Regions from separate parts of the Novosphingobium sp. HR1a genome, predicted to be linked through region 1. Evidence: predicted binding sites of a transcription regulator. Region 1 holds the regulator's gene; each other region holds the start of a gene.
The links. Region 1 encodes LexA, which represses DNA repair genes until DNA is damaged. Its sites were predicted from a motif close to GTTCCNCNCTTGTTCT; they were not measured.

Region 1 (7,625 bases):
GGTGAACGCCCGCTCGGACGACGGCCATGTCATGGGCTTCCGCCATGCGAGCCTGCCGATCCACGGCGTCCAGTTCCATCCGGAAAGCATCGCCACCCAGCACGGCCATGCCATGCTCGCAAACTTCCTGCGCACTTGCGGTATCGAGGCCAAACTGCCGGAACGGCTGAGCGCATGACCCTTCCCGACCCTCTCCACCCGATCGCCGAGGACGAGGCCCAGGCAGCCTTCGCCGCAATCCTCGACGGCGAAATGCCCGAATCCGAAATCGCCGAGTTCCTCGTCGCCTTGTCGGATCGCGGCGAGACCGCCAGCGAAATCGCGGGCGCGGCTCGCGCCATGCGTGAGCGGATGATCCCGGTGAAGGCGCCCGCAGGCGCCATCGACGTCTGCGGCACCGGCGGCGACGGCTTCCACACCCTCAACGTCTCGACCGCCGTTTCTCTGGTGGTCGCGGCTGCGGGCGTCCCCGTCGCCAAGCATGGTAACCGCGCTGCCAGTTCCAAAGCGGGCGCCGCCGATACCCTCGAAGCGATGGGGCTGAACCTCGACCGCGCCGTCGAGACTGCAGAATCCACGCTCGCCGAAATCGGCATCGGCTTCCTGTTCGCCGCGCGCCACCACCCGACGATGGGTCGGCTGATGCCGCTGCGCAAGTCGCTAGGCCGCCGCACGATCTTCAACCTGATGGGGCCGCTGGCGAACCCGGCGCAAGTCTCGCGCCAGCTAGTCGGCATCGCACGCCCGGCTTATGTGCCGATCTACGCCGATGCCCTGCTGCGGCTTGGCACCGAGCACTCGATGGTCATTTCCGGTGATGAGGGCCTCGACGAGTTGAGCCTCGCAGGCGGCAACGAAGTCGCGGATATTCGCGGCCGGGAACTGTCGATGCGCCGCGTCGCTCCGCAGGATGCCGGTTTACCGACGGCCGCAGTCGATGCCATTCGCGGCGGCGACCCCGCCTACAACGCCCGTGCCCTCAACGACCTGCTGATGGGCGCTCCCGGCGCCTATCGCGACGCCGTCCTGTTCAATGCCGCAGGCGCGCTGCTTGTGGCCGGTGAAGTGGACACCTGGGCCGAGGGCGTCGAAGAAGCGGCAGAAACGATCGACAAGGGCCTCGCCAAGGCTTTGCTCGACTGCTGGATCGCGGCAACCCGTGCCTGACGAGGATTCCATGTCCGATAAACTTACCGAAATCTGCGATACCAAGCGCGAGGAGGTCGCCGCCCGCAAGCCGCTGGCCACGATCGCCGATCTCGACGCCCGCGCTGCCATGCAGACGCCCCCTCGCGGCTTCGAGGCGGCACTGCGCGCCAAAGCCGCGACCGGCTACGCCTTGATTGCAGAAATCAAGAAAGCATCGCCTTCCAAAGGATTGATCAGAAGCGACTTCCAGCCATCACAGCACGCGGTCGCCTATGAGCGGGGCGGCGCCGCGTGCCTGTCCGTGCTCACTGATGCTCCCTACTTCCAGGGCCACGAGGATTTCCTCATCCAGGCCCGCGCCGCCTGCGGCCTTCCGGTGATCCGCAAGGATTTCATGGTCGATCCCTGGCAGGTCGCGGAAGCGCGCGCGATCGGTGCCGATGCCATCCTCATCATCGTCGCCGCACTGGACGACGTGCTGATGGCGGAAATCGAAGCCGCTGCGACCGAGCGTGGCCTCGACTGCCTCGTCGAAGTTCACAACGAATCTGAAATGGAGCGTGCAAGTCGTTTGAAATCGCGCCTTATTGGTGTGAATAACCGTGACCTGCGACGTTTCGCCACCGATATCGGCACGACTGAGCGCCTCGCCCCGCTGGCGCCGGCAGGCACGCTGCTGGTGAGCGAAAGCGGCATCAACGTCCATGCCGATCTGGTACGCCTGTCCTCGTGCGGCGCCCGGACATTCCTCGTCGGCGAAAGCCTCATGCGCCAGAACGACATCGAGGCAGCCACGCGCGCGCTACTAACCGGAGCCTGAACGCCATGGGTTCGCGATGAGCAAGTCCCTCACTCACATCGACCCGGACGGCAACGCGCACATGGTCGACGTTGGCGCCAAGGCCGAGACGCAGCGCATCGCCGTGGCATCCGGACGCATTTCCATGAGCGCGGATGCCCTTGCCGCGATCCGCGCCGGGAATGCTCCGAAGGGTGACGTGCTTGGAACCGCGCGCATTGCTGGCATCATGGCGGCCAAGCGGACGGCCGATCTCATCCCCATGTGCCACCCGCTGCCGCTCGATGCCGTAAACCTCGACTTCGCTTTCGAGGATAATGCTATCCGCGTCATCGCGAAGGCTTCGCTGACCGGTCGCACCGGGGTAGAAATGGAAGCGATAACAGCAGCTTCTATCGCACTTGTCACAATTTACGACATGGCCAAAGCGCTCGACAAGGGCATGGTCATCGGAGACATCCGCCTGGTCGAGAAAATCGGCGGTAAATCAGGCCATTGGAAGATGGACGGATGGACTGAATGAACGGCTCCGCGCCGCTCTCTCTGGAGGAGGCACAAGCTCGCCTCCTCGCGCTCGTCACCCCGCTGTCGATAGAGCGTGTCGATATCGAAGGCGCGCTCGGCCGTTTCCTGGCTGAACCGCTGCACGCCAGACGCACGCAGCCCTCCGCAAATCTGTCAGCCATGGACGGCTACGCCGTCACGGCAGGCGACATGCGCGGCCCCTGGAGGATCGTCGGTGAAAGTGCCGCCGGGCATCCTTATGTCGGCCCGCTCTCGCAAGGAGAGGCAGTCCGAATTTCGACGGGCGCGATGCTGCCGCCCGACGCGGCGGCCGTCATAATCCAGGAAGACCTGACACGCGAGGGCGCGAACCTTATACTCTCGGGCGAGCCGCCCGCACCGGCGCACAAGCACATCCGCCATTGCGGGATGGATTTTGCCCAGGGCGTGGAAGTCCTGCCCGCTGGTCTGCACATCGCGCCCGCGCAGATGGCGCTGGCGATCGCGGCCGGCCATACGCACCTTCCCGTGCATCGCACACCGCGCCTGACCGTGATCGACAGCGGCGACGAACTCGCCTCCGATCCGGAGCGCTGTGCACCGCACCAGGTTCCCGCCAGCAACGGCGCGATGCTGACGGCCATGGCGCGTTCGCTGGGCGTGGATGCGCGGCGGATCGGCCCGGTGCCCGATACGATCAAGGCAATAACCTCCGCTTTCGAAGCATCCGCCGATGCCGACCTCATCGTAACGAGCGGCGGCGCTTCGGTCGGCGATCACGACCTCATTCGTCCGGCACTCGAAAGCTGGGGCGCGGGCATCGATTTCTGGCGTGTCGCGATCAAGCCCGGCAAACCAATCCTAGTCGCCACCCGCGACGTGGCAGGACGCCGTCAGATCGTGCTGGGCCTGCCGGGCAATCCGGTCTCCAGCTACGTCACCGCTTACCATTTCCTGCTCCCCGTCCTGCGCGCGATGCAGGGGGCTGCGCGCCCCTTGCCCATGCGGCTGACAGCCCGGCTGGCCATGCCGCTGCACCCAAGCGGCCGTCGCCGGGAATTCCTGCGCGGTTGGTGGGACGGAGAAAATGTGACGGTAAGCCCGCTGCAGGACAGCGGCGCCCTGTCGTCCCTGGCGGCAAGCAACGTGCTGGTCGATCGGTCGGCGCTGGCCGGTCCGGCACAGGCTGGTGAAGAAGTCCGGATATACTTGCTCCAGAACGGCGGTATTGCCTGAAGTATCGGCAATTGGTTGCTTGATTGTTCCCTCAATGTTCACTACCAGAACAAACGCGATCAGGGTTTGCCTGGTTCGGAGGTCACGAGAAGGCAGCGACATGTTGACGCGCAAGCAGCACGAATTGCTCCGGTTCATCCAGGTCCGGCTTGAGGAGACAGGCATCTCCCCCAGCTTCGAGGAGATGAAGGAGGCGCTCGACCTCAAGTCCAAGTCCGGTGTTCACCGACTGATTTCCGCACTGGAAGAACGCGGCTTCATCCGCCGCCTTCCCAACCGTGCACGTGCGCTCGAAGTCTTGCGCCAGGCCGATGACACGGGAAGCAAGGCCCTGCGTCCTTCTGCAGCGAACAGCAATGATGGATTGGCGCGTCCGCAGACGCCGCGTCGTTCCGTCGAAGCCGCCAACGACGTTATCGAGATCCCGCTGCACGGGCGTATTGCCGCAGGTGTGCCGATCGAGGCTCTCGAAGGACAGTCCATGTTGCCTGTCCCTGCCGCCCTGCTTGGCTCCGGCGAGCATTACGCGCTCGAGGTCTCCGGCGACTCGATGATCGAGGCGGGCATTCTGGATGGTGATTTCGCCCTCGTGAAGCGCACGAATGCCGCTCGCGACGGCGAGATCGTCGTTGCCCTGATCCGCGGGGAAGAGGCCACCCTCAAGTACCTTCGGCGCGAGGCGGGAATGGTGCGGTTGGATCCCGCAAATGCCGCTTACGAACCGCAGATTTACGGTGCGGACGAAGTGGAAGTCCAAGGCAAGCTCGCCGGCCTGCTTCGACGGTACAACTGACACGGCCACGCTGCGCCATGAAGGCCTTGGCGCAGCAGCAACCGGTAATTACTGCGATTTGCGCGGCGCAGGAGCATTCCTGTAACGGTGAACAGGCCGGGGACGCCACCAGCCGTGTTCACCTTGGGTCTGGGCTACCGTATCGATACGGGCCTTGCCCAGATATACCGCCAGCCCGCCAGTCTGCCCAAGCGATCCTCGATCGGCCTTGAACCAGCGCGGCTTGCAACTGCGCGGCAGCCAGCGATCCGATATGACGATGTCGCTGCGTTCGCATGCAGCGGCGAGCGACCGTTCCGCGACGGCATCGCGGCCCCGCGAAACCAGCACATGCCACGTGGTGCCGGAGCGTCTGACCGGCAAGGCGCAGAAATCACGGTTGCAGCGGGCACCCGGGAACTTGTCGAACGTGACCGGGTCTGCCTCGATCCCGGCGAATTCCATGAGATTGTCCCGGGCGTAGCCGCTTTCGCTGTTTCGAAGCAGGTAAAGCCGTTTCCCGCCATCTTCGACCAGCCCGACATGGCGACCATCTCCGGACACCAGCATGTCCGCCGCCGGTGCGGTCGCCAGCAAGAACACACCGACCGAGGCGATCGGTAGCCCGGCCCAGCGAATGCGGCCGCTCCAAAGGCCCATCCACAGACCTCCCGCGACGAAAAGCAGGAATGCCCAGGTGTCTGTACCGGGAAGCAGGTTCACAGCGCCCGGTCTCGACGCGAACCAGCGGGCCAGGCCGACCAGCAGGTCTATCGAGATTCCGGCGAGCCACCAGACCGGCCCGCCCAGCCCGGCGATATCGAGGACCAATGCACAAGCCAGCAAAGGCATCACGACAAAGGTAGACAGCGGAATTGCCGCCACGTTGGCCAGCGCTCCATACACTCCGGCGCGGTGGAAATGATACAGGCCGATCGGCATGAGCGCGAGGTCGATGACCACGCCCGTCAGCAGCAGGAGGGAAAGATGGCGAAGCCCGGTCATGGCAAGCCCTTCGTCGCGCGGTCCAAGGAAGTGCCGCACGGGCTTGGCCGTACTGACGGCGATCAGCGCCAGGACCGCGCCGAAGCTCAGTTGGAAGCTCGGCCCGATCACCGCCTCCGGCCAGAGCAACAGGACGCAGAACGCCGCCACCGCAAGCATGCGCAGGGACAAGGGCTCCCGCCCCAAAGCCAGTGCGATCAGGACCAGGAGGGAGCCGATGCAGGACCGAACGGTCGGAACTTCCGACCCGGAAAGCAAAGTGTAAGCGACGCCTGCAGCGGCCCCCGCACCGGCCGCGACGACCGGCAGCCTCACCCTCAGGGCCACCCACGGGAACAGCGCCAGCAACCGGATGACCAGTAGATAGACCGCCCCGACCATCGCGCTGACATGCAGGCCGCTGATCGAGAGCAGATGCGCCAACCCCGAGTCGCGCATGGCCTGGTCGTCAGCCTCCGTAATGCCGCCGCGATCGCCGGTGACGAATGCAGCGGCGATGCCCGCTCGTTCGTCCCCGATGCGGGCGCGAATATGGTTCGTCAAAGATTGTCGGATATCCAGCAATCCCCACTCGCTTCGCTTGCCTTTCCGGACGACCTTCACCTCACCTGTGACCGAACCGCTCGCGGCGATGCCTGTGAACCAGGACGTGCGCGCAAAGTTGTAGGCGCCGGGCAGCATGGGCGGCGCCGGCGGCATCAACCGTGCCCGGAAAGCCACCAGATCGCCCACCGCGATCCCGGTCGTCGATCCCTTGCCGGGAACGTTGAGCCGGACCTTGATCGCGTTGCCGGGCGAAGCGTCATGGCCGGAGCCGCTCAGGGGGTCACGCATGGCCAGCAGCAACCTGTCGCGTCCCAAGGCCGGCTGCGATTCGATCGCCAGAACCTGCGCGCTGAAATTTCCCGATAGCGGGCGCTCGATGGCGGGTTGTCCCACCAGTTCGGAACGCGCCCAGACGACGAGGCAACCGGCAACCACCACCAGCGGCAACAGCGACAACGCCCGACCGAGATGCGGGTAAACCACGCGCAAGGGAAAGGATGCATAACAAATTGCACAAATTGCAACAAGAGCGCCGCAAAGGCCTGCCCAAGCAGGTGCCGAAGGCAGCCAAAACCACGCAATTATGCCGGTTGCGAAGGCCACCGTCACCCATGGTGCGCGTTCGAATTCCGCCCCGGAAAGAAATCGCTCGACGACTGCCAAAACCCTCGACAAGAGGCCCTTGGCGGTCCATGGCCCATGCTGCAATGCAGCGGTTCCGGGGCTTTCCGGAGGCGGAATTTCACAAGTTGCGGCGTGGGTCCCCATTGCCGCCAATAGGACAGGAAGGTCGGGTAGATGGCAAGCGGTAGTGCATCGGGCGAAGCGACTGGCAAAAAGGCCGTCGTAACGCGCTTTGCTCCTTCGCCGACCGGTTACCTTCATATCGGTGGCGCTCGTACGGCACTGTTCAACTGGCTGTTCGCGCGCCGTCATGGCGGCAAGTATCTGCTGCGTATCGAGGATACCGATCGCGCCCGTTCGACGGAACCCGCGATCGACGCGATCTTCGACGGCTTGTCCTGGCTGGGCCTCGACGGTGACGAGGCGCCGGTGTTCCAGTTCGCCCGCTCGGACCGTCATGCCGAAGTCGCTGCGCAGCTGATGGAAAACGGCCACGCCTATCGCTGCTACCTGACCCAGGAAGAACTCGCCGAGCGCCGCCAGAAGGCGCAGGAAGAACGCCGCCCGTTCCGCATCGACAGCGAATGGCGCGATGCCGATCCCGCGACCTGGCCGGCCGACCGTTCCTGGGTGGTGCGCGTCAAGGCCCCGCGTGAAGGTTCGACGACGATCGAGGATCTCGTGCAGGGCACGGTCACCGTGCAGAACGAGGAAATCGACGACTTCGTCATCCTGCGCGGCGACGGCACCCCGACTTACATGCTGGCCGTGGTGGTGGACGACAACGACATGGGCGTCACGCACGTCCTGCGCGGCGACGATCACCTCAACAATGCGTTCCGTCAGCTCGTCGTCATCAACGGCATGGGCTGGGACGTGCCGGTCTACGGCCACGTGCCGCTGATCCACGGCTCGGACGGCGCCAAGCTGTCCAAGCGCCACGGCGCGCTGGGCGTCGATGCCTATCGCGACGAAATGGGCCTGCTGCCC
Region 2 (7,625 bases), on a different contig from region 1:
TGTGTGAGATCGATGCCGTTTGGAATGACATGATCGGTCTTGGCCACGTGGCTCCACATGTCGGCCGTCGCCTGCGAAACGGCGACATAGGTCATCGGTCCGCGGTTGAGCCGAACTCCGCTTTCCAGCCAGCAAAAGGGCGGGGTGTGAAGTGTGGTCAGGACGGGGGTAGCAAGCGTCTCGGCCATGCTGACAGGGAGATAGTGCAGCGAATTGTTGTGGATCACGTCAAACGATCGCGACCGCAATTTGGTCATCAGCCCAAGATACGCATGATGTTCGCGGAAGAAGGCAACATCATTGGCTTCGGCAATGCCCGTTTCTAGGAGCGAGGTCTCATCGCAGATCGCTTCCACCCCCAGCGCGGGATCGGAGCGCGTCGAAGCAAAAAGCGTGACGTCGTGCCCGCGTTCGCGCAGTGACCGCGCGAGCATGTGGGTGTGCATCTCCAGCCCGCCTGCAAAAGGCTCACCTATGGCAAACTTCAAATGGGCTATGATGGCAATGCGCATTCAACGGGCTCCCAGCGATAATGGATATGTTTCACAATCGCCAAGCCGTTAACGCTTATATGAAAGGTTTATTTCCCGAAGCCGGCAGAGTTTTTCTGCAGCGAGTGCAGGTTAACTTCGATCAATATAGTGATTGCAGAATTGCGCCGCTAACAGGCGAAAATAAGATGACCACATAGAGGCATTTTACATGCGGGTAATAATCTTAGAGATAAATCTTGACTATAGGGACATTATAGTGCGGCTAAGGTCGTGATTAAATATCCTTATGTTTCTAAGGTATAATTTTCATCCCGCCCGCTTATTCGGGGCGCTACGAACAAACTCTTCCGATTTTGATTTTGAGGTGCCGACTTTTTCCCCCCTGATGCGTTGCGAGTGAACCATATCACGATCAGCGCGAAAGGGACCGACATGGCCAGTAAGAACGCAATCGAAAACGGCACGGGAAGTGGCGGGGAAACACATCAGCAAGCAAGTGACGATAATGTCCTGACCACCAACCAGGGCATCCGGATTTCCGACAACCAGAACCAGCTCAAGGCAGGCGCGCGCGGCCCTGTCTTGCTGGAAGATTTCGTACTGCGCGAAAAGATTTTCCATTTCGACCATGAACGCATTCCCGAACGCATCGTCCATGCCCGTGGCTCTGCGGCGCATGGCTATTTCGAGGCGACCGACGACATCTCGGACATCTGCAAGGCAGCCGTCTTTGCCAAGGGCACCAAGACTCCGGTCTTTACGCGCTTCTCGACGGTTGCGGGCGGCGCAGGTTCGGTCGATACTCCGCGCGACGTGCGGGGCTTTGCGGTCAAGTTCTACACGACCGAAGGCAATTGGGATCTGGTCGGCAACAACATCCCGGTGTTCTTCATCCAGGACGCGATCAAGTTTCCCGATTTGATCCATGCCGCCAAGATGGAGGCCCAGACCGGCTATCCCCAGGCGGCGACGGCCCACGACACCTTTTGGGACTTCATCAGCCTGATGCCCGAATCCACCCACATGATCATGTGGGCAATGAGTGATCGCACCCTGCCGGCCTCGTTCGCCACGATGGAAGGCTTTGGCATCCACACGTTCCAGATGGAAAACGAAGCGGGGGACGTGACCTTCGTGAAATTCCACTGGAAGCCCAAGGCCGGTCTCCAGTCGACGATCTGGGACGAGACGGTGAAGATCGCCGGCGCCGATCCTGATCATCAGCGCCGCGATCTGTTCGAGCGGATCGACCGGGGTGACTTCCCGGAATGGGAGCTGGGCATCCAGGCTTTCGACAAAGCGTTTGCCGACAGCCTCGATTTCGACGTACTCGATTCCACCAAGATCATTCCGGAAGAAATGCTGCCGGTTCGCGTGATCGGCCGCATGATCCTCGATCGCTATCCCGACAATTTCTTCGCGGAAACCGAGCAGGTCGCCTATTGCCCGGGCAACATCGTGCCTGGCATCGGCTTTTCGAACGATCCGTTGCTGCAGGGCCGGCTCTTCTCCTACCTCGATACCCAGAAGTCGCGGCTTGGCACGGCCAATTTCCATCAGCTTCCCGTGAACGCGCCCAAATGCCCGGTAATGAATTTCCAGCGCGACGGCCAATTTCAGATGGCGGTGCCAAATGGGCGCACGAACTACGAGCCCAATGGCCTGTCTGAAGGTGCCGAGACGCGGCCCGGAGATGAGCCCGGCCCGCGCGAATGCCCCGTTACTGGCTATCGCAGCATCGCCGCTGCAACCGGGCCGGACGAGGAAGGCGGCAAGCTTCGTATTCGCGCCGAGAGCTTTGCCGACCATTATAGCCAGGCGAGGCTGTTTTTCCGTTCCCTCGCCGAGCCGGAGCAGGCGCATCTGGCTTCAGCCCTGGTCTTCGAACTCAGTAAGGTCGGCTTGGCCCATGTGCGCACGCGAATGATGGCCAACCTTGTAAATGTCGATCCCAAGCTCGCCAAGCGCGTTGCGGACGGGCTCAATATGGACGTTCCCGAGGCTTCACCATCCGCAGCGCCGGTCAAGGACATGGAGCCTTCGCCGGCGCTGCGGATCATTGAGGGTCCGCGGGCGCCAAAGTCGATTGAGGGGCGCACCATCGCAATCCTCATTGCCGACGGCTCTGATGCGGGCGTTGTCGACGAGCTGACCAGCCAGATCGGTGATGCCGGGGGCCGCCCTGTAATCGTCGCACCCAAGATCGGCGGCGCGAAGATGTCCGATGGTTCGGTGCTGGAAGCCGATTTCCAGCTCGCTGGCGGTCCCTCTGTGCTGTTCGATGCTATTGCCGTCATTCTGTCGGAAGACGGCTGCACGCAGCTTCTTAAAGAAGCGGCTGCCGTTCAGTTCGTGATGGATGCTTTCGGGCATCTCAAGGCCATCGGCCATACGGCAGAGGCACAGCCATTGCTCGACAAGGCGGGCGTTGAACCCGACGACGGTATCACCGACCTAGGTGCGACCTTCATCAAGACTGCTGCGACCCGCATCTGGGCGCGCGAACCAAAGGTCCGCATGCTGGCATAGGCATCGATTGGGAACACGTCACTCCGGCACGTGTTTTACAGTCATTCCATTCGAAGGAGAGCATCATGAGCATTGAAGGCAAAGCCAAGGAAGCTGCCGGTTTCGTCAAGGAAGAGATGAACGAACACGGCGACACCCCCGAAGCAAAGAAGAAGGCCCAGGAAGGCCGCGATCTGCGCAACGAAGGTCGCGTCGAAGACGGCAAGGCGCCCAAGACGACCGAGCCGGGCACCGGCGCCAAGGAATAAGTCTCTATTGAGCTACAGGACGCCGCCCCTCACGGGGCGGCGTCTTTGTATCTGTCAAGGTGGATCAGATCGTCAGGGCATCTTCCAGCCCATCGGCATTCCCGGCCATTCCCGGAACTTCTTCCAACTGACGCAGCGCGGTGAACGCGCCGCGATCTTCACGGTAGCGCACGATCTCAAAACCATGGCCCTTGAGCCGGGGTATCGCATCGAGCTCGTCAGCGCTCGCCGTATTCACATTGATCTGCGTCATAGGTTGCCTTGCTCCTCTAGCGGCACATCGGCGTCGGGCGGGTAATAAAGGGCAGCGCATTCTTCCCGCAGGCACCCGCCTTCAATCACGATGTCATCGCGATAGGCATCAGCGATGAACGCCAATGTATCTACATGCTTGGCCTCGAAATACATTGCATGCACATCGTCACGCCCTGCGCCATAGACAACCCTGCCGACCTTCGACCAGATCGAGGCCATCGTACACATCCCGCATGGTTGAAGCGTCGAGTAAAGCGTTGCACCGCGCAGCTCCATTTCACCGGTGTCTTCGCATCCTCGCCTGATCGCCATCATCTCTGCGTGCGCCGTAGCGTCGGGCAGTTCCTTGGTCTGGTTGCGCTCGCCGGCAATGATCTTGCCATTCAGAACAATCACGCAGCCCAAGGGAGACGTAGAGGGATTGGATCCTTTGGACCGTGCAATCTCGATGGCCTTGCGCATCCACTTTTCATCTTCGGCCTGAGACACTCTCGTCCTCCTACTCGTAAGCGAATGCGAAAAGGAGCGCTACCTGCCCCGGAAAATGGGCGTCCGGCAACGCCAGGGCCCCTTGTGGCTTCAAAAAAACTAGTATCAACAGCACGCAGATCGGCGCAACCTCGACAGGCTGGACGCTAAGACCATTCTCAGGTTGGGTTTGAAAGACTCCGCGGTCACCACCGTCGCTCCTGTCCGGTTGAGGAACGCCTTCGGCGCGGAGAGGGTTTCGCGAGAGGAGTCGTGAAAGTGAGCATGGCGAACGAACGATCATCGCCTGCCAAGGCCGGGCATCATCCCGTCACGCCTGACGGACGCTATTTCGTCGTGCGCGGACGGCTTTGGCGCACCTCCGATCCATCACTCGACCCCAACGAGCGCGAGCAGATGGTTCGGCAACTGATGGCAGCCCGGCGCGCGGTCGCGAAGGCCAGAAGGGATGGGGATATGGCGGCCGAGGATGCGGCCCACGGCGCTGTCGATCAGGTGAAACGCGCGCTAGGCGAGCGCGGCCCGGTTTGGTGGAGCGACGGTGCCCCCGATCTCAACCGCCAGATGGCGCACACCGGTCCCTATGCCGACTGGTATGCCGGTCTGAAGGCTGACGATTAAGGCGATCGCGAAAGTCTAACCACGCGATTGCTTGCGGCGCGTTTCCCAGCCTTTCTTTGCGGCGGCTGACCGTTTCTCATGGCTTTGGGACGATCCGCTTTGGCGACCGCCCTTGCGTGACGCGCTGTGGTTCTCGGGCTTGCCTCGCCCCGATCCGGACTTGTTTCCGCCACCTGATTTCTTGTTCACCGTCGCCCACGCACGGCGTTCGGCTTCCTTCTTGCCGACACCGCGTTCCTCATAGCCTTCCTCGATATGTTCGGCCTTGCGCTTCTGCTTGTCCGTGAAGCTCGACTTGTCGCCCTGCGGCATTGCTACTCTCCTGAACACTAATCCCCGAATTTTGCGAGAACGAACAACCGGCAACTTTGCGCCCTCGCTTCGTCGCAGATGCCGCCACGGGAACCGGCGGTTCATGACGCCGTTCTTAAAAAGAACAATATGGGAACATGAGATTGCCATGACCGAACAGCTGCACAATCCCAAGCTCGACGAGCATCCCGGCTCGAACACCGAAAAGAATCCCGAAGACTGGGTGTCCGGCGACGACCCGATGACGGGGGCGCAAGGCTCCTATTTGACCACGCTGTGCGAGGAAGCAGGCCAAGCGCCGCCGCCTGCCGACCTGAGCAAGGCCGAAGCGGCAAACCGCATCGACATGATCAAGGCGAGCCTCGGTCTCGACTGACCGCAAACAATTCGTTGGTCAGTGAGCGAGCTGGTCGCGGGCGAGGCATATGGTCACGACCCGCTCGCCGCCATGCCACGCTTTTTCGATCGTCCCGCCGAGTCCACGCAGAGCCGCGCACATAAGCTCGGTCCCGAAGCCCTGATCGCCATTGTCATCACTGCCACCGTATTCGCGCCAGGCGATAGTAATGGTTGCATTCGCCACGGTGATATCGACCGTGAGTTGGCCGTCGGAATGGGAAAGAGCGCCATATTTGACGGCGTTGGTGGCGAGTTCATGCAGAAGCAGCGCTAGTGACGTCGAGGCGTTAGCGCCGACGGGGGTGTCGCACTGCGCGACGGTGATCTGAGCCCCGTTTCGATAGGGCTCCAGTACCGCGCCGATGACCTCGCTTAGCGCCGCACTGGGTCGCTCCTCGCCAGGAAGGCCGAGTACAAGTTGCTGCGCAGCGCCTAGCGCGGTGATCCGACTGCTCAGGTCGTCAGCAAAGTGATCGACATCGTCGGCCCTTCGGCGGCCAACTCTGACCAACCCTTGCACGATCGAAAGCAGGTTCTTGATGCGGTGATGCATCTCGCAAACAAGGATTCGCTGATTCTCAGCATGACGAAGGCGCTCGCCGATATCACGCGCGATCTTCGACGCACCCATGATCTCGCCCGCGGCGTTGCGCACCGGCGAGATGGTAACCTCAATATAGACAAGTTCACCATCACTGCGCCGGCGCACCGTTTCGAGGCGATCAATGCGTTCGCCTGCCCGCAGTTTGCCAATGATGTCGGCTTCCTCCTGGAGCCGGTCCTCGGGGATGATGAGCGTAATGGGCTGGCCGATCGCCTCCGCGGCGGTGAATCCGAACAGCTTTTCGGCTCCCGCATTCCAGCTGGTGATGACGCCGTCGAGCGTTTTGCTGAGGATGGCGTCGCCGGAATTGTCCACCACCGAGGAAAGCCACAAACCGGCGTCGAATTTGGGATCATACATCGTCGAATGCCTCACGTTCCCTCGTTAGCGAACTTGCCAGTGGCCATTTCAAAAAAAACGTGGTGGCTGGCCACATGTGAGGCGCGGCAGTGGGCGTCAAGGACATTATAAATATAGGCGGATGCCATCGACGCCTGTCAGCCTGTTCGTGTCGTGGTCGATTAGCCATCCTTCTTGGCGCTTGTGCGTTGGTGCCGAAGCGGACCTCTCGTGATCGTCCGATCCCTGCCAGTAAACTCTCCGCTCTTGTCGATACTGAAGGATGCGCTGACAGCCTGAGGCTGACCAGCGCGCAAGTTCAAAATGCCTGCGAAGCCGAGGCCTTGATTGAGACCTTTCTCAATGGCGCAATCCTGGGGGGCGATCAGGGCTAAGACAGCAAGGCCACCAACCGTCAGAAGGGCCCGGTAAGCACGAGATTTCTTGATCTGGAGGTGAGGATTTCAATGGACCGAAGCCAGCGCTGGATCGCCGCACGGCAGACGGGGGGAGGAGCCGGACCTGCCCAAAAAAATCTCTTGAAACCCCATCCTCTCTTCTTAACTTTTTCTCGCCGGACGCTGAAAACCGGGTCTGGTGGACATTGAGAGTGCCGGCTCTCTCCGGCACGTCTCATGCCCGAATTGCTCAATAGGAGGATTTGGAAATGAGAACCACTGCTTTTGACTTTGCACCTTATCGGCGCTCAACCGTGGGCTTCGATCGGCTGTTCAATCTGCTCGAAGCCGGCACCCGCGAAGATGACGGCTATCCGCCCTTCGACATTCTGAGAGAAAGCGATGACAGCTACCGCGTAACGCTGGCGGTGGCTGGCTTCCACCCTGAGGATATCGAGGTGGTGGCCCAACAGAACCTGCTCACCGTCACCGGCAAGCGAGCCGACGACAACGGGCAGGGCGAATATCTGCATCGCGGCATTGCCACACGCGCGTTCGAGCGGCGCTTTCAGCTTGCCGACTTCGTGGAAGCCGGGGACGCCCGTTTCGAGAACGGCCTACTGAGCATCGCGCTCAAGCGAGTCGTGCCCGAGGCAATGAAGCCGCGCAGAATCGAGATCAGCGGCGGCAAGGCTGCCCAGGATCAGATCGAAGCGCCAAGGGATGAGGCCCGCGAAGCGGCCTGATCCATGATTAAAAGGTTTGCCGGCACCGCCCCCGGCGGGCCGGCAGGCCTTCACCCTTCCAGCCAGAAAAGGAGATGACCATCATGGCTTTTCGTGATCTCATTCCCTCGAGCCGGCAGGAAAACCGGCTTCCTGTCCCGGTCAGCGCCGAGCGCGACCGCGACACTAATACCCACTCTTTGCTCTCGCTC
Region 3 (7,625 bases), on a different contig from region 1:
CCTCAGCTCAGCCTTCGCACCGGGTGAGTGAAAGCGGCGGGCGGCTTCGGAAGCCTGGTGTCTCCCTCGGGAAACGTCTGCCTTCAAATGGCGTGTCGCAAGCCAGTGGGCCATCTGGGCAAACCCCGGATCGGGCGTCTTCAGGTTGATTCGCCGCGGGACAGGGCGATCAGTTGCGCGGTGCCGTTGGTGCGGGTCTTGGTGATGATCGCGGCGCGGTGGTCGTCCACCGTGCGGTCGGAGATGCCGAGCATCGGTCCCATCTCCTTGTTGGTGTAACCCTGCGCCATGGGGGCCAGCATTTCGCGCTCGCGCCGATGAGCAGGGCGGAGACAGCGGCGATGACGCGGGGACCATACCAGCTTTTGCGCTGCCCGGCCCAGCGGGTCGACCGCCATAGGATTGTCCCGAATCTCAAACGCGCGATGATTTTCCTGCCCTGGGACGTAAGGCAAAGATTGTCTCGCAGCTTACATCCGGGAAAATTCCAGGACAGAGGATATAGCGTGTCGGGAGGCCGGCGCTTTCACCTGGATTCGTCCTTCGGTTTGTGTGGTTGTTGGCGAATGCCGGTCAGGACGCGCGCGAAACAGGCGAGAACGGCTTCAGGATCGTGATCGCGCTCCAGCTTGCGCAGGCGGAAGTGGACGTGGGCCATCGTCTGGTAATACGAAGTGAAGGCTGGATTCAGCACCGCGCCGACCGCCGCGCTCACCAGCGGCATCGACTTGGCTACGGCTTCGGCGGTAACGGTTGGCAGCAGACGCGGGACGACGACACGCAGCATCGCTTCAAGCGTCTTGCCGCGCAGCGCCAGCCTTGCGCCGAACAGGCCGGTGTCGACGTCGTCGTCCTCGCTCAGCGGGCCGCCGAAGCCGAACACACCGATGCATTGCAGACGGACGGCCTCGTTACCGATGTCCTCGCCATAGCCGATCGCGATCTCCTGGATCGAGCGCAGTATGAGCGTGGTCGTCATGCCAAGATCCAGCGCCAGCGTCGTCAGGCCGCCGACGCCGCCGATGGCGCCGCTGACCGACGATGCGACTTGATGCCAGCGGTCTCCCGCGCATTTGGCAAGCACGGTGTTGAGGTAGCTACGCGATTCCGGCTCGGCCTGCGTTCCGCTGGCAGCGGCCTAGGACGTGCGCAGGGCAATGTCGGTCGCCTGCGCGACGGCGGCCTGCCAGCCTTCCGGCACTTTGCTGAGCGCGCTTTCGATCTTGTTGCCCAGCATGTTCGACAGCTTCACCACCGGCCCACTCGCCTCGCGATAGTTTTTCGCAATGGCGCGAAGTTCCGCGACCTCCTCGTCGTTGAACGCTGCGCAGGAATTTCCCAGAGTCATCGTCATCGAACCTCGAACTTGAACTGCATCGTTCGCCGCATCCAGTTTGTTCCCATACGCATTCCTTTATTGCCGCTTCCAAACCAACAGTCCGGGGCGGCTTAGGATTTGCGAAGCCCGCAGGTATGCGTCGTGTGCACAGGCTTGTCCCCATGTCGCAATCCGCTCGTCCATCAAACCGGTTGACCGTACCGGCCCCCAAGTGAGAACATAAAAGGAACATTTCTGAGTCTTTCAAAGAATCACCATGTCCTTAGTTTCATCGCTTACGCATCCGGGCATCGATGCCCTCCGCACGCTGGCGACCCCGCTGGCTGATCATCGGACCATGCCTTTTGGTATGGATGCTCTGGATGGCCGCCTCGGATCCGGTGGCCTGCGCGCCGGCGCCCTGCATGAAGCGACCGCGCTGACCTGCTCGCTGGTCGATGATGCCGCGGCTACGCTGTTCCTTGCCGGCATCGCCGCGCGCGAAGCCCGCTGCTCCGCCGCACCGGTCCTGTGGGTCAGCTGCCGCAATGACCTGTACGCACCGGGCCTGGAACAGGCGGGCCTGGCTTCCGCAGACGTCATCCACGCGCAGCCGCGCGACGATGCGGCGCTACTCGCCGTGGTCGAGGATGCGTTACGCGATGGAACGCCGGCGGCCGTCGTCGCTGAAGCCAGCAAGGTTTCGATGGTTGCCACCCGCCGCCTGCAGCTTGCGGCTGCCGAGGCCGACATTCCGGTGCTCCTGCTGCGGCGTCACCGCGGGCGGGATCGTGACCCGTTTGCCGACCCTTCGGCGGCCTGGACGCGCTGGCGCATATCCAGTGCGCCCTCCGAGCGGCTCGGCGTCGCCGGCGTCGGACGCCCGCGCTGGCTGGTCGAACTCGCACGCCAGCGCGGCGGCGAGGGCTTTTCCCTGATCGTGGAGGGATGCGATGCGACGGGTCGTCTCGCTGTTCCTGCCGTTCCTGGCCATCGAACGGCTGAGACGGCAGGACCGGTTCGCCGCGCCGCGGCCTGAGCCGCGCGCACTCCAGCTTCCCGTCGACGACAATCCCGGTGCCTGCTCGGTCCCTCGCGGGGGCGGATGGCGACCGGGTGCGCGCTGGGCTCGCGAGCGGCAGAACGCAGGAGGGCAGGGCGCCGTCAGGGGCGAGGACCGCACACGCCTGGATGTCGAGCGCGAGATCGCGGCGCTGCCGCTGCACGCCAAGCCGCCGATGCGCGAACTGGGACGGCGCTCCGAGACGGCAGAGCATCCGTTCAAGCGGACGGTCTCTTCAGTGGTATCGCAAGAGGCGGGCGATGCACCGCAGGTCATGGCTGCCCCGCTGGCGCTCATCGGCAAGGTCGGCCGCCGCGACGAGATCGTTGCGGCTTGTCCGGCGGCAAGAGCGCTGGGCATCCATGTCGGCATGGCGGCAACGCACGCTCGTGCGCTCGTTTCCGATCTCGATTTCCGCGTGGCGGAGCCTGAGGCCGACGCGGCGCTGCTCGACCACCTCGCGCTGCTGGGCATTCGCCGCTGGTCGCCGATCGTCGCGGTCGCGCCGCCTGACGGGGTCTGGCTGGACCTGACGGGCGCCGCGCATCTTCATGGCGGGGAGGAACGCTTCTGCCAGCGTCTCCACGCCTTCTGTCGCCGAGCCGGTTTCACGGCGCGCATCGCGATCGCCGAGACCCCGGGCGCCGCGCACGCGCTGGCCCGCTACGGCCGCGAGGATATTGGGATCATCCCGCACGGCGGCGTGCTGAAAGCCCTGTCGCCGCTACCGGTCGCGGCGCTGCGCCTCGAAAGCGGCGCTCTCGTCGCCGCGCGCAAGTTCGGCTTCGAGACGATTGCCGACCTGCTGCCCGTCGCGCGCGGGCCCCTGGCACGCAGGCTGGGTCTCGCCGCCATCGATCGGCTCGATCAGGCGCTCGGCGGGAAGGCCGAGCCGATCACGCCGCGTGAGGATATCGTCACCCCGGCGGTCGAGCGTCGTTTGCTCGAACCGATCGGCACGGCCGAAGCGATTGCTCAGGTCATGCACGACCTGCTGAGGGATCTGGCAGAGGTGCTGCAGCGCAAAGGCCTGGGCGCGCGCTCACTGCGCTTTTGCGCCTTACGGATCGACGGCGGCGAGCAGGTGGTGACGATCGGCACTTCCCGGCCGAGCCGTGAGGTGGCGCACCTGCTGCGCCTCCTGAAGCTCAGAATCGAGCGCATCGATCCTGGCATGGGTCTTGAACAGTTCAGGCTGTTGGCGCCGCATACCGAGCCGCTCGATGCCGAGAACCTGGGGGCGATCCTCGCTGGGGAAAGTACGGTGCGCGATCCGGCGCGCCTGGTCGACGTCGTGGCAGGCAGGATCGGACAGGGCGCGGTTTTCCGCATTGCGCCGGTCGAGAGCCATGTGCCCGAACGTGCCGTGAGGCCGACCAGCCCGATCGCGACAGCCGGCTCCTGGCCGGCGTGGCAGCGGCCGGTGCGGTTGTTCGCGCGGCCCGAGCCCTTGTCGCGCGTCATCGCACTGCTGCCCGATCAGCCTCCGCGCCGTTTCGAATGGCGCGGACGGTCCTACACGGTCGTGGCCGGCGACGGGCCCGAGCGCATCCATGGCGAGTGGTGGCGGCGCAACGGTGAAGTCTGGGCCGTGCGCGACTACTACCGGGTCGAGGACGAGGGGGGCGGGCGCTACTGGGTGTTCCGCCGCGGCGACGGCGTTGCCGGCGAGACCGGCGATCTCTCGTGGTGGATGCACGGGGTCTTCGCATGACCGCCTACGTCGAACTTCAGGTGCTGACGCACTTCTCGTTTCTGCGCGGCGCCTCGAGCCCGGACGAGCTGTTCTCGGTCGCGGCGAAGCTCGGGTATTCCGCCATCGGCATTGCCGACCTTGGCAGTGTCGCCGGGGTGGTCCGCGCCTGGGAGGCGGAGAAGGCCACCGGGGTACGCCTTATCGCCGGCACCCGGGTCGATCTGTCCTGCGGTCGCCGTCTGCTGCTCTATCCGACTGACCGGCAAGCCTGGTCGCGGATCACGCGCCTCCTCACCATCGGCAAACGCCGGGCTGGGAAGGGGGCGTGCCTGCTGCACTGGCATGAGCTCAAAGCCTGGTCCGAGGGCGTGATCGCCATTCTGTTGCCGCACGAGGCGGATGCCGAGAATGCTGCAGCGCTCGTCGATCTGCGGTCCGTCTATGGCAGGCGCGCGCATATGGCGCTGTTCCAGCGCCGCCGCCCGGGCGATGCCGTGCGGATCGACGCGCTGGCGCGCCAGGCGAGGGAGGCCGGGGTGCGCGCCGTCGTCACCGGCGACGTGCTCTACCATGCGCCCGATGCCCGGCTGCTGCAGGATGTGGTGACCGCGATCCGGCACAATTGCCGGGTCGACGACCTTGGCTATCGCCGCGAGGTCAATGCCGACCGCGCGCTCAAGTCTGCGGAGGAAATGCAGCGCCGTTTCGCCGCCTATCCCGATGCCCTGCGCGCCAGCGTCGATATCGCCGAGGCCTGCACATTCTCGCTTGGCGACCTCACCTATCACTACCCGCAGGAGCAGGTGATCGAGGGGCTGACCGCGCAGCAGGCGCTGGAGACAATGGCGCGCGAGGCGCTGGGCGCCATGTTCGGCGGCGATCCTCCGCAGGACTACCGCGACCAGATCGCCCATGAGCTGAAACTCATCTCCGAGCTGAACTACGCGCCCTACTTCCTCACCGTCCATTCGATCGTCGCCGAGGCGAGGCGCCGCGGCATCCTGTGCCAGGGCCGGGGATCGGCCGCCAACTCCTGCGTCTGCTTCGTGCTCGGCGTCACCTCGATCGATCCGATCAAGCACGAGTTGCTCTTCGAGCGCTTCGTCTCGGGCGAGCGGCGCGAGCCCCCCGACATCGACGTCGATTTCGAGCATGAGCGGCGCGAGGAAATCATCCAGTGGATCTTCGATACCTACGGGCGCGACCGGGCGGCGCTGACCGCGGTCGTCACCCGCTTTCGCGCGCGCGGTGCAGTGCGCGATGTCGGCAAGGCCATGGGTCTGCCAGAGGACCTGACCTCGTCGCTGGCAGGGCTGGTCTGGGGCTGGTCAGCCGAAGGCGTGGGCGAGAAGCAGGCCGAGGAACTCAATCTCGACATGTCGGATCGGCGGCTGCGCCTGACACTCGACCTCGCGCGCCAGCTGATCGGCGTGCCGCGCCAGTCGAGCCAGCATCCCGGCGGCTTCGTGCTCACGCACGATCGCCTCGATGATCTGGTGCCGATCGAGCCCGCAGCAATGGCCGACCGCCAGATCATCGAGTGGGACAAGGACGACATCGATGCGCTCAGGATGATGAAGGTCGATGTGCTGGGTCTTGGCATGCTGGGATGCCTGAACCGGGCCTTCAACATGCTGGAGGAAAGCAAGGGTCTGAGAGTCGGCCTTGCCGACCTGCAGAGCGATGATCCCGACGTCTACGCCATGATCCAGAAGGCCGACACGCTTGGCACCTTCCAGATCGAGAGCCGGGCGCAGATGTCGATGCTGCCGCGCATGAAGCCGCGCCGCTTCTACGACCTGGTGATCCAGGTCGCGATCGTCCGCCCCGGCCCGATTCAGGGCGACATGGTCCACCCCTATTTGCGCCGCCGCGAGGGGCTGGAAAAGCCGGAATACCCGCGGCCCGAACTGCGCGCGGTTCTGGAAAAGACGCTGGGCGTGCCCCTCTTTCAGGAGCAGGCGATGAAGGTCGCGATCGTCGGCGCGGGCTTCACCGCCGTCGAGGCTGACCAGCTTCGGCGCGCGATGGCGACCTTCAAGATGACAGGCGGGGTCTCGCATTTTTCCGAAAAGCTGATCGAGGGTATGGTCGGCCGCGGCTATCCGCGCGACTTTGCCGAGCGCACCTTCCGCCAGCTTGAAGGCTTCGGCTCCTATGGCTTCCCGGAAAGCCATGCCGCGAGCTTCGCCAAGATCTCCTATGCCTCGAGCTGGATGAAGCATCATCACCCGGACGTCTTCTGCGCCGCCCTGATGAATGCGCAGCCGATGGGCTTCTATGCCCCGGCCCAGATCGTCGGCGACGCGCGCCAGCACGGCGTCGAGGTCCGGCCGGTCTGCATAAACGCGAGCCGCTGGGATTGCTCGCTCGAGCCGACACGAGGTCGATACCATGCCGTGCGGCTCGGCTTCAGGCAGGTGCGTGGGCTCTCCAATGCCGATGGCGCCAGCATCGTCGGTGCGCGTGGAGAGATCCCGTTCGAGTCCGTCGAGGATGCCTGGCGCCGCTCCGGCGTTCCGCGCGCCGCGATTGAGAAGCTGGCGGACGCCGACGCCTTCCGCGCCTTCGGGTCCGACCGGAGGCAGGGGCTATGGACGGTGCGGGGCCTTGGGGAAGCTCCGCTGCCGCTTTTTGCTGCAGCGGATCGTGCAGCAAAAGTGAAGAGCGCGGAAGGTGTCGAACCGGAGGTCGCGCTGCGCCCATTGACCGATGGCCGGGAAGTAATCGAGGACTATCGATCGTTGCAGCTTTCGCTGCGTGCCCATCCGCTCACGTTCGTGCGCAATGAATTGACCCGGCGCGGCGTCACGCGCTGCGCAGACCTTACGAATATCCGCGATGGCCGCAAGGTCGAGGTCGCCGGTATCATCCTCGTCCGCCAGAAGCCGGGCTCGGCCAAGGGCGTGCTATTCATCACCATCGAGGACGAGACCGGGATAGCCAACGGCATCCTCTGGCCCGATCGCTTCGAGGCCCAGCGCCGCACCGTGATGTCCGCCTCGATGGTGGGGCTCAAGGGGCGGGTGCAGAAGGAGGGCGAGGTGATCCATGTCATCTGCGACCGGATCATCGATCATGGCGATCTGCTGCATAAGGTTGGCGAGATGTCGTTCCCGCACCAGACGGGCAGGGGTGACGGAGCGCGCCATGCCAGCGCGCCGGATCGCGGTGACGTTCTCCGTGGCAAGGGAAAATGGAGCCCCAGACCCCACGACAGCTACTGGCCGCCGCATGCCGATGGCCGCGATCCCGAAGACGTGGTTCGCTTCAAGTCGCATGATTTTCACTGACCTGTGGCCACCCTTCCCAGACATCAGCGCGTGATCATCGCGCTTTCGGTGCATATCCTGCGCGGCGGCGTGGTGCGCTGTGCGGACGGCCGGGTCGACAGCGTCGAAGTGCGCCTCGCCTTGCGGTGCCTGCTCCCGCATTGCCGCGAGCGCTGGCCGCTCGAGCTCTACTGGGATGCTGCAGGGCAGGGCAACGAGATCGGCAGGGCGCAGGGGGTGACTGCCGCGTTCAACGGCATCGTGAGGCAATTGCGG
Region 4 (7,303 bases), on a different contig from region 1:
CTTCGACAGCGCGAATGTCGTGGTCACGACCATGCAGATCGCAGGGCGCGCCGAAGCTGAGGTCCAGGAAAGGATGGCTGGGCGGGCCTCGGCGCTGTTCATTGACGAAGCCCATCATATCGGCGCGCCGACATGGGCACGCTTTCGCGGCCTGTTCGTCGAACATGATCCGCCCTTGCCGATCGTTCAGTTCACCGCCACGCCGTTCCGTGAGGATGGTCGCCGTGTCGATGGCGAGTTCATCTACACCTACCCGCTCAAGAAGGCGCAGGCGGAGGGCTACTTCAAACCAATCCGCTTTGAAGCGGTCTTTGGTCTCGACCAGGCAGATGCCGACGCAGCTATTGCCGAGAAGCTCGGCGAAGTTCTTCAGGCCGATCTTGACCAGGGGCTCAATCACCTCGCGATGGCGCGCTGCTCGACGATCAATCGGGCCAAAGAACTGCACCAGATCTACAGTGCGATGTACCCCGAGTTTCGGCCAGTCATCGTTCACAGCCAGCAATCGACAAGGGACCGCCGCGACAATCTCGCTGCGCTCCGGCGTTTCGACAGCAGGATCATCGTCTGCGTCGACATGCTGGGCGAAGGATTTGACCTGCCCGAACTCAAGATCGCTGCGCTGCACGATCCGCACAAGAGCATTGCGGTGACAATCCAGTTCGTGGGCCGCTTTACCCGGCAGGATCCGCGATTGGGCGACGCCACCGTGATCGCCAACACCGGCGTGGACGACATCGACCGGTCGCTGGCAAAGCTGTACGCGGAGGACGCTGACTGGAATGCGCTGGTTGAAGCGCTAAGCACTGCCAAAATCGATCGACAAGTTCGCCGCGCCGAGATGTTCAAAGGGTTTGTCGGCGACCTCAGTGACATTCCCTTGCAGACACTCGAACCCAAGATGAATGCTGTCGTCTATCGTACGTCATGCGATTCCTGGGAGCCGCTACGCGCCGAGGACCTTTACAACGCCGGCGTCTATCTCGGCATGAAGGTCAATCCGCACCAGCGCGTCGCCATCTTCGTCACGCGTTCGGAGGAACTGGCCGGTTGGACGACCGCCCAACACGCAATCAATGTGGTCTGGGATCTGCATATGATGCACTGGGATCCTGTGAAGGGGCTGCTCTATATCAGCAGTTCGTCAAAGGGCCCGTACGATAGACTGGCCAAGGCTGTCTGTGGTGAGACGACGCGGCGTGTCGAGGGCGAGGAAGTATTCCGCAGTCTTCATGGCTTCAACCGCCTGATCCTTCGGAACCTCGGCCTGACGCACCATCAGGGGCGCGGCGTCCGCTATTCCATGTACATGGGCGTCGACGTCGCCGATGGGCTCGACAACGCCAAATCGCAGTCCAGGATCAAGAACAATGTCTTTGCAACTGGCTTTCTGGGCGGAGTGCCGACCTCCCGCGGCTGCTCTGCGAAGGGCAAGTTCTGGTCCATTGCGCCTGTTCGCGACCTCACCGACTGGGTCGAATGGTGCGCGGACATTGGCCAGGCCGTAAACGACCCAGGGATCACGACCGACGGGGTTTTCAAGAGCGCGATGCGTCCCCGCCAGATCAGTGCCCGGCCGGACGTTCCTCCGGTGGCGATCCACTGGCCGGAATCGCTGCTGACCCAGATCGAGGATCGGATCGAAATCAGCTTTGACGACGAGCCCGTCCTGTTCACTGAATGCGACATCGAGCTGCTCGACCACGAACGGACCGGGCCACTTAGGTTTGCCGTGCGCAGCGAGGCGCACACCGCGGAATTCGAGATTGTGTTCAGCGAGGGCGGCGCCCGCTATCCGCAAAAGTCCGGTCCGAAAACCAGCATCAAGGTCGGGGGCAAGGTCAAGTCATTGTCCGAATCCTTCGGCGACGATTCTCCCCAAATCGACTTTGGTGATGGTTCGCTTCTGATCTACAGTCATCTCTACTCCTTGCCGGACGGTGTTTCCGTCGAGCCCTATCCTGCGGACCAGATCGAGGCCTGGGATTGGTCCAAGATCAACATTCGTGCCGAAGCGCAGGGCTTGGAAAAGCGGGCGGACTCCGTCCAACGGCACGTAATCGACACGTTGCTCGCCGATTGCGACGCCTACGATCTTGTGTTCGACGATGACGGCGCAGGTGAGATCGCCGACGTGGTTTCGCTGCGCGTTACCGAAGGCCTGGTCCAGGTCACACTCTTCCACTGCAAGTATTCCAGTGCCGATCAGCCCGGCGCTCGGGTCAAGGATCTCTACGAAGTCTGTGGCCAGGCGCAGAAGTCCGCACGCTGGCGGGATCGTCCCAATCGCATGTTTACCCATATGCTCAAACGCGAGAAGCTGCGCCTCGATAAGGGGCAAAGCACACGCTTCGAACTCGGAACGCCAGCGTTCCTCAAAAAGCTCAAGGCGAGTTGGCAGGACTATCGCTACGAGTTCGACGTGCGCATCGTTCAGCCCGGTCTTTCGCGGAGCGCCATCTCCGAAGAGGGGCTGCATCTTGTCGCCGGCGTAGAGACCTATCTGCTGGAAACCAGGGGCATGCGCTTGCGCGTAATCGGTAGCGATTAAGTTGAACCCTTGGACTAGCGACTGAGGCGTACGCTCCGCTCGATCTCAATCGGGCGAGTGGTCAATAGTCGTATTCATTGTCGCCAAGTAGGCTAGAATTTTGTCATACGTCTTGCGCCTCGGCCGACGCCCTTCGCGAAGATCCTGAACAAACCGTGGGTCGCCGACGGCCTGCCTACCAAACATGCTGGCCTTCGTACCGCTTCGCGCCAAATAGCCCTCAATCTGGTCCAGGAGCTCCATCGCCTTCGACTCGCTTTCCGCTTGCGTTCTTGTTATGTTCTTATTAGGAAGGCTTCCTAGAGTCTAGGATCGAATTTCCTAGACGGATGCGATAGGACCCGCAGCGATGGAAGATGCACGCAAAGCCCTGGACGATCTGATCCAGCAACGAGGCTGTAATTACACCTCGATCTCCCGCCTTCTTGGACGCAATGCGGCCTACATCCAGCAATACATCCGTCGCGGCAGTCCCCGGCAGCTGGACGAGCAGGACCGCTCCGTGCTCGCCCGCTTTTTCGGAGTAGACGAGAAGATCCTCGGCGCGCCCGAGCGGCGTTCCGGCCCGGTCGTCGAACTGGTCCATGTTCCGGTTCTCGATGTCGAAGCCTCGGCAGGGCACGGCGCTTTGGCCGAGATGGAATCCAAATGCGCCCAGTTCGGGTTCGACGAGAAGTGGCTGCGCCGCCTGACCGCAAGCAAGGCGACGAGCCTTTCGATCATCGCCGTGCACGGAGATTCGATGGAGCCAACGCTGCATGACGGCGATGAAGTCATGGTCGATCTCAATGATGGGCAGTCGCGGCTGCGCGACGGGATCTATGTGCTGCGCATGGACGACATGCTCAGCGTCAAGCGGGTCGCAATCGAGCCGCAAGGCAAGCGGGTCTCGGTGCTCAGCGACAATCCGGCCTATCCCAGTTGGCGCGGACTGGAGAAGCGGACGATCAATATTGTCGGCCGCGTGCTTTGGTTCGGCCGCGCGCTTCGCTAGGTAGCTCGCCAATGCTTGCCCTACTCGCTGCCTCGATCGTCGCTGCCGGCCAGACCTTTACCTGCACACCCACGCATGTCTGGGATGGCGATGGGCCCATATGGTGCGCCGAAGGCCCCCATGTCCGCATCGCCGGGATTGCAGCGCGCGAAATGGACGGGACATGCCGGACCAACCAGCCGTGTCCCGACGCGTCGGCTATCGAAGCGCGCGACGCGCTCGTCGATCTCCTTGGCGGCCCTAGCGGGACCATCTCGACAGGGCACGTCGTAGTTCGCGGACCGAGATTGACGTGCCGGTCGGAAGGTTCGGCAGGCGGCAACCGGACGGCTGCCTGGTGCCGACTGCCGAGCGGAGCCGATCTCTCCTGTTCGATGATCCAGACACGCACGGTGCTGCGTTGGGATCGCTACTGGAAAGGGCCTGCATGCCGCTAAGCCCGGAGATCAATCTGACAGGCCGTCTTGCCGAAGGCCCCTTCGGACTAGAACTCCATTCGGGAGGCGGCGTGTGGGAACTCGACACCGGGCGTGGAGCACGCCGGTTGCTCGGATGCGAAGTGGAAGTCTGCGGACGGCGCGCCGGGTTCAACGAGCTCATCTGCGATCAGATCTGGCCAGCAGGACAACCCCGCCCTCCTCGCTCCAAATTCAATATTGAACTGCTCCTCGCCAGCAGTGTCGTGGGCTATGGTTTGATCGCGTTCTTCCTCGGCCTTGTTGGACGTCTCGGCTGATGCTGAGCGATTGGGAACTCTGGGCTTGTGCCAACCAGGTCCTGAAGACCCACGGTGAAAATGCACCGCTTCATGTTGCCGAGCAGATCGGCGTGCTCGCACTGGCACGGGACGAGGCGGGCATCGCCACTTGGAAAGCCATCGCCCAACGCGTGGCAGAGCTGATGGGCAAGGATGGCCCGAACCAGCTTCAATAGACCAGAACGGCCTCAGCCAAGTTTCAACAACGGTTAGCCTATCGGCGATAGATCGCCCGGAAAGAGAGTGGGCTGAGTGCTCCTGCCTGCATTCGTCCCACCTTCAATCTCCAAGCCCTGCATCCTTTCGACCAGATGGCGCGCGAGATCGAGACGAGCATTGCGCTGGGTTCGCGGATCGTCAGCGCCGAGCCCGACAAGCGTTGCTTCAGACGCAACCGCAAGCGCGACTTCGATATGCGTGAACAGGATTGCATCGGCGATTCGGGACATAGTTGCCATGAGAACAAAAACAGAACTAACAGTCAACCGGTACCATATGCACCCATGCGGATAGGCGCTGTGTCAGATCCCGATTTCGAAGGGCTTGGTGATCGAGCGATCGAGTTCGGGCGGCTTGCGAGCCGGTTCTTGCGAACGATCGGGCACCTTGTCCTTCGCCAGCCCGGATGCAGCCGCATCCCGCAGCTGATTGACCGTTTCGAGCGCCGAGCGTTTCATTCCCGGATTGCGCTCAACAGCTGCTTCGAGCTTGCCCGCATTGTCGACAAACAGGGTCAGACCATCGCGCAGGCGGGTTATCGTCACGAGGAATGTCTGCTGGTTGGCAAGATTGCGTTCGCGGCTGTCCATGACGGCAATCCCGCGGTCGGAGGTCAGGCCCTGCGCCATGTGCGCGTTGAGCGCGTAAGCGAGATCAAGACGCTCGAGCATGGGGTCGCCCAGCCCCAGCCGGTGTTCGGCGCCAAGGGAGGTTTTCACCGTAACACCCTTCCCATCAACCTCCACGATGCGCGCCTGATCGGCGTTGAGCAGGCCGCGCTTGTGATCGGTCGCCGTCCAGCGAATGCGGTCGCCATCGTGGATCTCGAGTGGGCGAACCTCAAACAGGCGCAGTGGATCCTGCTCACCTTGCGGTCGCATTTGGCCCGGCCGGAATTCAAAGCGCTTGCCCCGCTCGTTCTGCAGCATCACGCGTTCGCGGGTCGGATCGGTTTCGACCACTTCATAGCGGCCCTTCTGCAGCCCCTGCCCCCTTTGCCGGCGGTCGACTTCGAGCACCATGCCGGCCGCATAGCTGCGCGCATAGCGCATTTCCTCACGCGTCAGGTTGATGCGCGACAGGACATTCAGCCGCAAAGAACCCGGTCCCAATTCTCCATTGGCCTTGAGCCCGGTCTGAACGGCGTCATTCACCTGTCCGCGCAAATTGCGACCCGACGCATAGATCGCGGTCACCTCACGCTCAGCAGGCGAAAGCGATAGCCAGGCCGCCGCGGCGTCGACGGCAGCTGTATTACCTGAAGCGACGATTTGCGGACCGAGATGCCGCAAGGCCTCGTCGATATGTCCGCCCTGCGCTGCATATTGGGCATCGCGCAGCGCCTTATCGCGGGCACGGAGATTGGTGTTCATGGTGGCCGTTTCGACGCCTGCCTTCTGCATGACGTCGAAGGGTTTGCCGGCATCGACAGCGCCCAATTGCTTCCTGTCCCCAATGCTGGCGAAGCGGTCGAGCTGGAGCAGATTGGCGAGACGCACGAGCCTTTCCTTGTCGGCATTGCCGACCATCGAGGCTTCGTCGAGCAGCACCGTGGTGCCGCGCAAAGACGCGCGAGCCTCGCCAAGCCTCGCCTGGTCTGCTCCTTCCAGAAGGTCCCGATGTTGGCGCAAGAAGCGCGCGACCGTCATCGACGGAATGCCGGTGTCACGTTCAAGCATCTGCACGAGCGTGTTCTGGACTGCGAGCCCGAGCACGGACCTGCCTTCCTCGCGCAAGATGTCGGCAACGGGTTTGAGGACGGTACTCTTGCCGGCGCCAGCTACGCCTTGAATAGCGACAATCCGGTTATGCGAAGCAAGAAGCAGGCGCCCTGCCCCCTCCTGCCCAGTGTTCAAGGTCAGGCCATATTTGAGCTGAGATAGCGCCTGTAGCCGCCCTCCAGCCACATCAGCTTCGACCACCGCAGTCCCATGTCCCCGGCCACCTTCGACGGCCGCAATGATGCGCTGCTCGAGCCCGATTGCATCGCGGGTTGTGACAAGATTGCGATCTGCACCCTTGCCTTTTTGCAGGTGGCCCTGGCGCAGCAATTGGTCGACGCGGTGTTCGATATCGGCAAGAGTTGTGGGCAACGCGAAGCCTAGCGCTGAGCGATATATCTCGGTCCGCGAGAAGGCCGCCTCGCGCTCGCCCAAGTGCCTGATCGCCGATGCGACCGCATGAACGGCCGCGATCTGCTCGGGCGTCCGGCGCCCCATGTCGCGAGGCACAAGCGGGTCGCCCTGACGTAGTCCCAGATGCTCCGCAAAGGTCGCAGCCAAAAGGCGCGCGCGCTGGCCGATCGATCGTACTGAATTTCCAATTCCGGAGACGGAGCCAATGTCGGTGGCGGCCCGTGCATTGGCCTGTGAAATGACAAGCCTCGGATCAAAGCCCAACTGTGCTGCTGCCTCGCGCCATTGGTTCACGAGAGCCTGGCGGTCTGCCACCGGCCCTTTGTCCGCCCGGGTCATCAGATTGGCCGCATTGCGCGCCGCGATGCCCTTGCCTTCCATCGTCGAAAGCTTGTCGAGGATCTCGGCACGGCGCGAACTGAAGGCATCACGAACGGGTTTGGGAACGCCCACCGCTTCGAAATTGCCATGCTTGCCGTATTCCCCAACCTGGTAGCCGAGCTTTTCTACGGCCAAGCGGAAGCGCGCCATGGTCATGGCATTGAGCAGCGTGTTGTGCTCCCAAATCTTGTCATTTCTCAGCGCTCGCCATTTGCCATCGGGCCCCTGGGTTACATTGGCAACCACGGCGTGAAAGTGCGCGTTGG

Region 2: a site for LexA is predicted at 5,070-5,085, ahead of HWN72_RS28360 (DUF3072 domain-containing protein). Genes of this name have one in related genera too.
Region 3: a site for LexA is predicted at 1,554-1,569, ahead of HWN72_RS27155 (ImuA family protein). Genes of this name have one in related genera too.
Region 4: a site for LexA is predicted at 2,815-2,830, ahead of HWN72_RS10025 (S24 family peptidase). Genes of this name have one in related genera too.

The regions. Positions count from the first base shown of each region.
Region 1 covers NZ_JABXWS010000033.1:94,028-101,652, reverse strand. Annotated here, with positions in the region: gene HWN72_RS06720 (aminodeoxychorismate/anthranilate synthase component II) at 1-178, shown strand, start outside; gene trpD (anthranilate phosphoribosyltransferase) at 175-1,167, shown strand; gene trpC (indole-3-glycerol phosphate synthase TrpC) at 1,178-1,969, shown strand; gene moaC (cyclic pyranopterin monophosphate synthase MoaC) at 1,986-2,471, shown strand; gene HWN72_RS06700 (molybdopterin molybdotransferase MoeA) at 2,468-3,688, shown strand; gene lexA (transcriptional repressor LexA) at 3,789-4,481, shown strand; gene HWN72_RS06690 (ComEC/Rec2 family competence protein) at 4,530-6,779, opposite strand; gene gltX (glutamate--tRNA ligase) at 6,810-7,625, shown strand, end outside.
Region 2 covers NZ_JABXWS010000110.1:21,693-29,317, reverse strand. Annotated here, with positions in the region: gene HWN72_RS28395 (glycosyltransferase family 4 protein) at 1-512, opposite strand, end outside; gene HWN72_RS28390 (catalase) at 927-3,023, shown strand; gene HWN72_RS28385 (hypothetical protein) at 3,089-3,271, shown strand; gene HWN72_RS28380 (helix-hairpin-helix domain-containing protein) at 3,336-3,524, opposite strand; gene HWN72_RS28375 (nucleoside deaminase) at 3,521-4,015, opposite strand; gene HWN72_RS31395 (hypothetical protein) at 4,280-4,636, shown strand; gene HWN72_RS28365 (plasmid stabilization protein) at 4,652-4,948, opposite strand; gene HWN72_RS28360 (DUF3072 domain-containing protein) at 5,097-5,324, shown strand; gene HWN72_RS28355 (PAS domain S-box protein) at 5,343-6,311, opposite strand; gene HWN72_RS28350 (Hsp20 family protein) at 6,958-7,434, shown strand; gene HWN72_RS28345 (Hsp20/alpha crystallin family protein) at 7,518-7,625, shown strand, end outside.
Region 3 covers NZ_JABXWS010000102.1:134,773-142,397, reverse strand. Annotated here, with positions in the region: gene HWN72_RS31685 (LuxR C-terminal-related transcriptional regulator) at 141-398, opposite strand; gene HWN72_RS27165 (EcsC family protein) at 527-1,084, opposite strand; gene HWN72_RS27160 (hypothetical protein) at 1,139-1,354, opposite strand; gene HWN72_RS27155 (ImuA family protein) at 1,677-2,357, shown strand; gene HWN72_RS27150 (DNA polymerase Y family protein) at 2,272-4,095, shown strand; gene HWN72_RS27145 (error-prone DNA polymerase) at 4,092-7,370, shown strand; gene HWN72_RS27140 (hypothetical protein) at 7,401-7,625, shown strand, end outside.
Region 4 covers NZ_JABXWS010000043.1:168-7,470, forward strand. Annotated here, with positions in the region: partial or broken gene HWN72_RS10020 (DEAD/DEAH box helicase) at 1-2,551, shown strand, start outside; gene HWN72_RS10025 (S24 family peptidase) at 2,901-3,545, shown strand; gene HWN72_RS31050 (thermonuclease family protein) at 3,557-3,982, shown strand; gene HWN72_RS10030 (DUF5818 domain-containing protein) at 3,973-4,281, shown strand; gene HWN72_RS10035 (DUF6961 family protein) at 4,281-4,478, shown strand; gene HWN72_RS10040 (hypothetical protein) at 4,512-4,760, opposite strand; gene mobF (MobF family relaxase) at 4,824-7,303, opposite strand, start outside.